DNA from 4 places in the Citrobacter rodentium NBRC 105723 genome. Region 4 is predicted to be linked to each of the others. Evidence: predicted binding sites of a transcription regulator. Region 4 holds the regulator's gene; each other region holds the start of a gene.
The links. The regulator CRP, encoded in region 4, controls carbon source genes, mostly activating them, when cyclic AMP is high. The targets are predictions, from matches to a motif close to ATGTGANNNNNNTCACAT.

Region 1: garD (galactarate dehydratase) is a predicted target of CRP. The motif match lies at 1,168-1,185, and genes of this name have one in related genera.
Region 2: focA (formate transporter FocA) is a predicted target of CRP. The motif match lies at 1,000-1,017, and genes of this name have one in related genera.
Region 3: K7R23_RS18895 (sugar transporter) is a predicted target of CRP. The motif match lies at 1,030-1,047, and genes of this name have one in related genera.

The regions. Positions count from the first base shown of each region.
Region 1 is NZ_CP082833.1:605,815-608,020, forward strand. It holds gene garL (2-dehydro-3-deoxyglucarate aldolase) at 11-781, opposite strand; gene garD (galactarate dehydratase) at 1,294-2,206, shown strand, end outside.
Region 2 is NZ_CP082833.1:4,525,907-4,528,112, forward strand. It holds gene ycaO (30S ribosomal protein S12 methylthiotransferase accessory factor YcaO) at 1-670, shown strand, start outside; gene focA (formate transporter FocA) at 1,076-1,933, shown strand; gene pflB (formate C-acetyltransferase) at 1,991-2,206, shown strand, end outside.
Region 3 is NZ_CP082833.1:3,989,130-3,991,335, forward strand. It holds gene K7R23_RS18885 (SLC13 family permease) at 1-66, shown strand, start outside; gene K7R23_RS18890 (PhzF family phenazine biosynthesis protein) at 136-924, opposite strand; gene K7R23_RS18895 (sugar transporter) at 1,122-2,206, shown strand, end outside.
Region 4 is NZ_CP082833.1:889,587-891,792, forward strand. It holds gene K7R23_RS04240 (OsmC family protein) at 102-506, opposite strand; gene crp (cAMP-activated global transcriptional regulator CRP) at 808-1,440, shown strand; gene K7R23_RS04250 (YccS/YhfK family putative transporter) at 1,493-2,206, shown strand, end outside.

The sequences.
Region 1 (2,206 bases), 280 kb from region 4:
GCGGTGGTGGTTATTTTTTAAAGGAGTCAGCCAGTTTCTGCGTGGCGGAACGGAACACGCCCAGGTCGCTGCCAACGGCCACAAAGGTGGCGCCCCATTCGAGATAGCGACGCGCGTCCGCTTCCACCGGCGCCAGAATGCCGCACGGTTTGCCGTGCGCTTTCGCACGGCTGAAGATGTGCTGAATGGCTTTCTGCACGTCAGGATGCGAAGCGTTGCCGAGGTGGCCCAGCGCGGCAGCCAGATCGCTTGGGCCGACAAAAATGCCGTCAACGCCTTCAGTCGCCGCGATAGCGTCCACGTTATCAACGCCCTGCTGGCTTTCGATCTGCACGATGATGGTGATGTTCTTATTCGACTGCGCGAAGTAATCCGGCACCGTCCCGAACATATTGGCGCGGTGGGAGACAGAGACGCCGCGAATGCCTTCCGGCGGATAGCGGGTGGAGGCCACGGCGTTCACCGCCTCTTCTTCCGTTTCGACAAACGGGATCAGGAAGTTATAAAAGCCAATATCCAGCAGGCGCTTGATAATCACCGGCTCGTTGGTCGGCACGCGCACGACCGGCGCGCTGGCGCTGCCTTTCAGGGCCATCAGCTGTGGAATAAAGGTCGAGACATCGTTTGGCGCATGTTCGCCATCCAGCACCAGCCAGTCGAAGCCTGCCAGTCCGAGCACTTCGGTGCTGATTGGGCTTGCCAGCGCCGACCAGCAGCCAATCTGAACCTGATGCGCAGCCAGCGCCGCCTTGAATTTGTTGGGGAAAATAGTGTTGTTCATCACGTTTACCTTGTCACTTAACCGTTATAGAGCGTGTTTTCGCGCCGATGAGGTCGGGATCCCTCTGCCTGCGACGGGCATCGACAGAATGAAATACCGGGCATGAATCCTCTTCTTTTTCCTCATTCGTCTTCATGGGCATTTTATCGCCCGGTATTTAAACAAACCTTTTGTTATTTAATAATGACCACGCCCATTATTAAATAACAATTCAGAGGCAAAAAGTTCGTGGTTCAGTATAATCAGCCACCGTGCATTAGGCATTGTGCAAACGCTCATTAAACACGCTGGCGTTAAATATTATTTTGAGCATCTGCACATAATGCTGGGCGCTGATGCACAGATTTACGCTTTACCCCGGCTGCTGGCGGGGCGTGAGCCGTAGCCAGTGATCTCGATCACATTCATATTTTTGAACTCCTGACATCCTTATTTCATTAATGCCTTTTTATTTTTCAAATTCACTTAATGAATTAAATTAATATCCTCAGCAGGCTGGAGAATACCGAGCAATGGCCAATATCGAAATCAGACAGGAATCGCCGACGGCATTTTATATTAAGGTTCACGACAGCGATAATGTGGCGATTATTGTTAATGACCAGGGCCTGAAAGCCGGGACGCGTTTCCCGGACGGACTGGAGCTGGTTGAACATATTCCGCAGGGGCATAAGGTAGCGCTGGTCGACATCCCTGCGCTGGGCGAAATCGTTCGCTATGGCGAGGTAATTGGCTATGCCGTCCGCGATATTCCGCGCGGCAGCTGGATTGACGAATCGCTGGTCGAGTTACCGAAAGCGCCGCCGCTGCACACTCTGCCGCTGGCGACCAAAGTGCCGGAACCGCTGCCACCGCTGGAGGGTTATACCTTTGAAGGCTACCGCAACGCCGACGGCAGCGTGGGCACCAAGAACCTGCTCGGTATTACCACCAGCGTGCATTGCGTGGCGGGCGTGGTCGATTACGTGGTGAAGATCATTGAGCGTGACCTGCTGCCAAAATACCCCAACGTCGACGGCGTCGTCGGTCTGAATCACCTGTACGGCTGCGGCGTGGCGATCAACGCGCCGGCGGCGGTAGTGCCGATTCGCACAATTCATAACCTTTCGCTGAACCCGAATTTCGGCGGCGAAGTCATGGTCATCGGCCTCGGCTGCGAAAAGCTCCAGCCGGAGCGTCTGCTGGAAGGCACCGACGACGTACAGGGCATACCGCTGGAGAGCGCCAGCATTGTCAGTCTGCAGGATGAGAAGCACGTCGGTTTCCGCTCGATGGTGGATGATATTTTGCAGGTGGCTGAGCGCCATCTGGCGAAACTCAATCAGCGCCAGCGCGAAACCTGCCCGGCATCGGAGCTGGTTGTCGGTATGCAGTGCGGCGGCAGTGATGCGTTTTCCGGCGTGACGGCCAACCCGGCGGTGGGCT
Region 2 (2,206 bases), 1.7 Mb from region 4:
CGCCGAAGATAAAGAGGTGTATATCGCCGATTACGAGCATCTCGGCGTCTACGCCTGCCGTATCATCGTACCGGGGATGTCTGATATTTATCCTGCCGAAGATTTGTGGCTTGCGAATAACAGCATGGGCAGCCATCTGCGTGAAACCCTGCTTTCACTGCCGGGCAGCAGCTGGGATAAAGAAGATTATCTCAACCTTATTGAGCAGCTGGATGAAGAAGGATTTGACGACTTTACCCGCGTGCGTGAACTGCTGGGGCTGGCGACCGGTCAGGATAACGGCTGGTATACCCTGCGCATTGGCGAACTGAAAGCGATGCTGGCGCTGGCGGGCGGCGATCAGGAACAGGCGCTGATCTGGACCGAGTGGACGATGGAATTCAACACCTCCGTCTTTACGCCGGAGCGTGCGAACTATTACCGTTGCCTGCAAACGTTGCTGCTGCTTTCACAGGAAGAAGAACGTGAACCGCTGCAGTATCTGAACGCCTTTGTGCGGATGTACGGCGCGGATGCGGTAGAAGCGGCAAGCGCGGCGTTAAGCGGTGAAGCGCCCTTCTACGGCCTGCAGCCGGTGGACAGCGATCTCCAGGCATTCGCCGCACATCAGTCGCTGCTGAAAGCGTATGAAAAGCTCCAGCGCGCCAAAGCGGCATTCTGGTCAAAATAAAGACAATTAACGTACTGACTGTAGGCGTAAATAATTGTCTGGGCTATATTACGGGGCGCTTTTAGTGCCCCGTTTCACTTATTTTTGCGCAGACAAAAATAGATGTAATGACAAGGTTAAATATTGGTAATTGTTATTACGGTGAATATCGTTAATTTGTTACTTTATTTGTTGATTACTCCATATTAATTAACTAACCGTTCCAGGCATGAAGGAAAATTTTCAACTCATTTGCTAAAAATTAAAATTTATTTTTATCAAAATAATCAGTAAATTACGCCGAAATCGCATAAAAACCATGCGTATTGCGGGCCTATAAGCCAGGCGAGATATGATCTGTATCAATTTCTCATCTATAATGCTTTGTTAGTATCTCGTCGCCGACTTAATAAAGAGAGAGTTAGTGTGAAAGCTGACAACCCTTTTGATCTTTTACTCCCTGCTGCGATGGCCAAAGTGGCCGAAGAGGCAGGCGTCTATAAAGCAACGAAGCATCCGCTTAAGACTTTCTACCTGGCGATTACCGCCGGTGTATTCATTTCAATCGCCTTTGTTTTCTATATCACTGCGACGACCGGCACGGGAACGATGCCCTTTGGTATGGCGAAACTGGTTGGCGGCATCTGCTTCTCTCTGGGGCTGATTCTGTGCGTGATCTGCGGCGCGGATCTCTTTACCTCAACCGTTCTGATTGTCGTTGCCAAAGCCAGCGGCCGCATTACCTGGGGTCAGTTAGCCAAAAACTGGCTTAACGTCTATTTCGGCAACCTGGTAGGTTGTCTGCTCTTTGTGCTATTAATGTGGCTTTCCGGCGAGTATATGACCGCCAACGGCCAGTGGGGGCTTAACGTCCTGCAAACCGCCGACCACAAAATGCACCATACTTTTATTGAAGCCGTCTGTCTCGGTATCCTCGCTAACCTGATGGTGTGCCTGGCCGTATGGATGAGCTACTCTGGCCGCAGCCTGATGGATAAAGCGTTCATCATGGTTTTACCGGTCGCCATGTTTGTCGCCAGCGGTTTTGAGCACAGTATCGCAAACATGTTTATGATTCCGATGGGTATTGTTGTCCGTGATTTCGCTACGCCGGAATTCTGGACCGCAGTCGGTTCCACTCCGGAAAATTTTTCTCACCTGACCGTGATGAGCTTCATCACTGATAACCTGATTCCGGTTACGATCGGTAACATTATCGGCGGCGGTTTACTGGTTGGGTTGACATACTGGGTCATTTATCTGCGCGGCAACGATCATCACTAATCCTGATGTTTGCACTGCGCAGTAAATAAAAAATCCACTTAAGAAGGTAGGTGTTACATGTCCGAGCTTAATGAAAAGTTAGCCACAGCCTGGGAAGGTTTTACCAAAGGTGACTGGCAGAATGAAGTAAACGTCCGTGACTTCATCCAGAAAAACTACACTCCGTATGAGGGTGACGAGTCCTTCCTGGCTGGCGCTACTGAAGCAACCACAACTCTGTGGGACAGCGTAATGGAAGGCGTTAAACAGGAAAACCGCACTCACGCGCCTGTT
Region 3 (2,206 bases), 2.2 Mb from region 4:
GTGCCAATGTACTTCATCCGTATTCTGGCGTTATGCTTCGCGGCGATAACGATCTTTCCGATGTGACGCACCTGGCACATCACGACCGCAAACCAGGGCAATCATTGTTCACGGGCCCGGCCAGGCGTGGCCGGGTTAATCCAGCAGCACCTTGCCCTGTAAATAGGTTCTCGCCATCCCGCTCATCAGCACCCGTTCGCCCCGCCATTCGCAGCGCACATCGCCGCCGCGGGCGGAGACCTGGCGGGCAAGCATCCGGGTTTTATTCAGCTTCGCGCCCCAGAACGGGATCAGCATAGTGTGCGCCGAGCCGGTAACCGGATCTTCCCACACCGCCTCGCCGGGCGAGAAAAAGCGGCTGACAAAGTCGTACTCTCCGTCGCCCGCAGCGGTCACCGATACCTTATGTTCGCCGGGGATCATGGCATTGATATCCGGCGCGAGCGCTTCAACCTGCTCGCGCGTCGCCAGTTCAATCACCCAGGCACGGCCTTTACGGGCGCTGAGCCAGCGATCGATACCCAGCGCGCTGAGCATCTCCTGCGGCGGCGTTTGCGCATCGGTGGCGCAGGCAGGAAAGTCCAGCGTCAGCCAGTCATCGTGACGCGAAACGCTCAACGTCCCGGAGAGCGTGTCGAAATGAATGCGTTCATCAGGATAGCCGAGATGGTGAAAGATGACGTGCGCGCTGGCCAGCGTGGCATGGCCGCATAAATTCACCTCATTACGGGTGGTAAACCAGCGCAGCGCAAATCCCCCTGGCTGGCGGACAACGAAAGCAGTTTCCGACTGATTATGCTGCTGCGCCATCTTTTGCAACGTCTCGTCCGGTAACCACGCGTCAAGCAGACACACTGCCGCCGCGTTACCGCCGAATGCGCGATCGCTGAACGCATCAACCATATAAAAATCAATCTCTTTCATGCCCGTGCCCCGTCTGGTTATCTTTCTCAGCACGTTGACACAAATCTCAGGCGGCAACAAGCTTTTACGCAATGAGGTGTGACGTTGTCACAATTTGCGATAAAAATGAGATCTGAATCACAAAACGGTTGTCTTTTCGCCAGCAAACGTTTTAACATCGTCTCCTCACCTTTTCGCAACAGACCCGAATCCTTTTTATGACAACAAACACTGTTTCCCGCAAAATCGCGTGGCTACGGGTAGTTACGCTTGCGATCGCGGCGTTTATTTTCAATACCACGGAATTTGTCCCGGTCGGCCTGCTGTCTGATATCGCGCAGAGCTTTAATATGCAGACCGCGCAGGTCGGGATCATGCTGACGATTTATGCCTGGGTGGTGGCGCTGATGTCGCTGCCGTTTATGCTGCTGACCAGTCAGGTTGAAAGGCGCAAGCTGCTGATCGGCCTGTTCGTCCTGTTTATCGCCAGCCATGTGCTCTCTTTCCTCGCATGGAACTTTACCGTGCTGGTGATCAGCCGCATCGGCATTGCTTTCGCCCATGCGGTTTTCTGGTCGATCACCGCCTCGCTGGCAATCCGCCTGGCCCCTGCCGGAAAGCGCGCGCAGGCGCTGAGTCTGATTGCTACCGGTACGGCGCTGGCGATGGTGCTTGGTCTGCCGATTGGCCGCCTTGTCGGACAGTATTTCGGCTGGCGCACCACCTTCTTCGCTATCGGTATGGGCGCGTTGATTACCCTGGTCTGCCTGATCAAACTGCTGCCAAAGCTGCCGAGCGAACACTCTGGTTCGCTGAAAAGCCTGCCGCTATTGTTCCGCCGCCCGGCGCTGATGAGCATCTATTTACTGACGGTCATCGTGGTCACCGCGCACTACACCGCCTACAGCTATATTGAGCCGTTTGTGCAGACGGTCGCCGGGCTGAGCGCCAGTTTCGCCACCGTTCTGCTGCTGGTGCTGGGAGGCGCGGGCATCCTCGGTAGCATCGTCTTTGGTAAGCTTGGCAATCAGCACGCCTCGGCGCTGATCTGCATCGCCATTATGCTGCTGACGGCCTGTCTGGTATTGCTGATGCCAGCCGCCAACAGCGAAACGCATCTCGCCGTTCTTAGCCTCTTCTGGGGAATTGCCATTATGATGATTGGCCTGGGGATGCAGGTAAAAGTGCTGGCTATCGCCCCCGACGCCACGGACGTGGCGATGGCGCTGTTCTCCGGCATTTTTAACATTGGCATTGGCGCGGGCGCGCTGGTGGGCAATCAGGTGAGTTTACACTGGTCGAT
Region 4 (2,206 bases):
CAGCCCGGAACAGGCTACAAACGTAGGCCGGGCAAGCGAAGCGCCCCCGGCAGTGTGCCGGATGGCGGCTAACGCCTTATGGCCTACAGATTGCGCAAAACCTAAGCCGCAATCACCTCATACGAGTGGGTAATGTTTACCGCTTTTTCCAGCATCAGCGCCACCGAGCAATACTTCTCCGCGGAGAGATCGACCGCCCGCGCCACTGCGGCATCTTTCAGGTCATTACCCGTAACGATGAAATGCAGATTGATATGGGTGAACAGACGCGGCGCTTCTTCGCGACGTTCAGAGGTCAGCTTCACTTCGCAGTTGGTCACATCCTGACGGCCTTTTTGCAGAATGGAAACCACGTCAATGGCGCTGCAACCGCCAGCGGCCATTAACACCATTTCCATCGGGCTGGGGGCCTTATCGCCTGAGTTGCCGTCCATCAGGATCTGGTGCCCGGAAGCCGACTCGCCGAGGAAGGTTAACCCTTCAACCCATTTAACACGCGCTTGCATATCTCGTAACTCCAATGTTGCAATTTTCCCCACAGATTACGCGCCCGCGACAAATCTCGCAACGGAAGGCGACCTGCGTCATGCTGAAGCGAGACACCAGGAGACACACAGCTAAAGCTATGCTAAAACAGACGAGATGCTACGGTGCGTTGACGTACTGTGTATGCACAGGATTTCATATTAAAGGCTGCTGCCGTTATTGACAGCCTCTTCCCGGGAAGCGGGAAGCACATTTTTGCAACCCCAGAGACAGCGGTGTTTTCTGGCTCTGGAGACAGCTTATAACAGAGGATAATCGCGCATGGTGCTTGGCAAACCGCAAACAGACCCGACTCTCGAATGGTTCTTGTCTCATTGCCACATTCATAAGTACCCGTCGAAGAGCACGCTGATTCACCAGGGTGAAAAAGCGGAAACGTTGTATTACATCGTGAAAGGCTCGGTAGCAGTGTTGATTAAAGATGAGGAAGGGAAAGAAATGATCCTTTCTTATCTGAATCAGGGTGATTTTATTGGCGAACTGGGCCTGTTTGAAGAAGGCCAGGAACGTAGCGCATGGGTACGAGCTAAAACAGCATGTGAAGTGGCGGAAATTTCCTACAAGAAGTTCCGTCAGCTGATCCAGGTCAACCCGGATATTCTGATGCGCCTCTCTTCCCAGATGGCCCGCCGCCTGCAGGTCACCTCAGAAAAAGTCGGCAATCTGGCTTTCCTTGACGTGACCGGGCGTATCGCCCAGACGCTGCTGAATCTGGCGAAACAGCCGGATGCCATGACCCACCCGGATGGTATGCAGATCAAAATCACGCGCCAGGAGATTGGTCAGATCGTTGGCTGCTCCCGCGAAACCGTTGGTCGTATTCTGAAGATGCTGGAAGATCAAAACCTGATCTCCGCGCACGGTAAGACCATCGTCGTTTACGGCACGCGTTAATCCCGTCGGAAACGGCGCGTTACCCCGGTAGCGCGCCGTTTTTGTTTTACCGATGTGGCGCAGACTGATTTATCACCCGGAGATCAACTACGCACTCCGTCAGACGCTGGTGCTGTGTTTGCCCGTGGCCGTCGGCCTGCTGATCGACCAGCTCCATCTGGGCCTGCTTTTTTCCCTCGTTCCCGCCTGCTGCAATATTGCCGGGCTTGATACGCCGCACAAACGCTTCTTCAAACGCCTGATAATCGGCGCGTCGCTGTTCGCCGGTTGTAGTCTGATCATGCAGCTGCTGCTGGCCCGCACGGTGCCGCTGCCGCTCATTCTGACTGTCCTGACGCTTATCCTCGGCGTCACCGCGGAAATCAGTTCGCTCCACGCCCGCCTGCTTCCCGCGTCGCTGATCGCCGCGATTTTTACCCTCAGTCTGGCGGGGAATATGCCGGTCTGGGAGCCGCTGCTGATCTATGCGCTGGGCACGCTATGGTACGGGCTGTTTAACTGGTTCTGGTTCTGGCTGTGGCGCGAACAGCCGCTGCGCGAGTCGCTGAGCCTGCTGTATCGTGAACTGGCAGACTACTGCGAAGCCAAATACAGTATGCTGACTCAGCACGCCGATCCGGAAAAAGCCCTGCCCCCGCTACTGGCGCGCCAGCAGAAAGCGGTTGACCTGATCACCCAGTGCTATCAGCAGATGCACATGCTGTCGGCGCATCGCAATAATGATTACAAGCGGATGCTGCGCGCCTTTCAGGAGGCGCTGGATTTG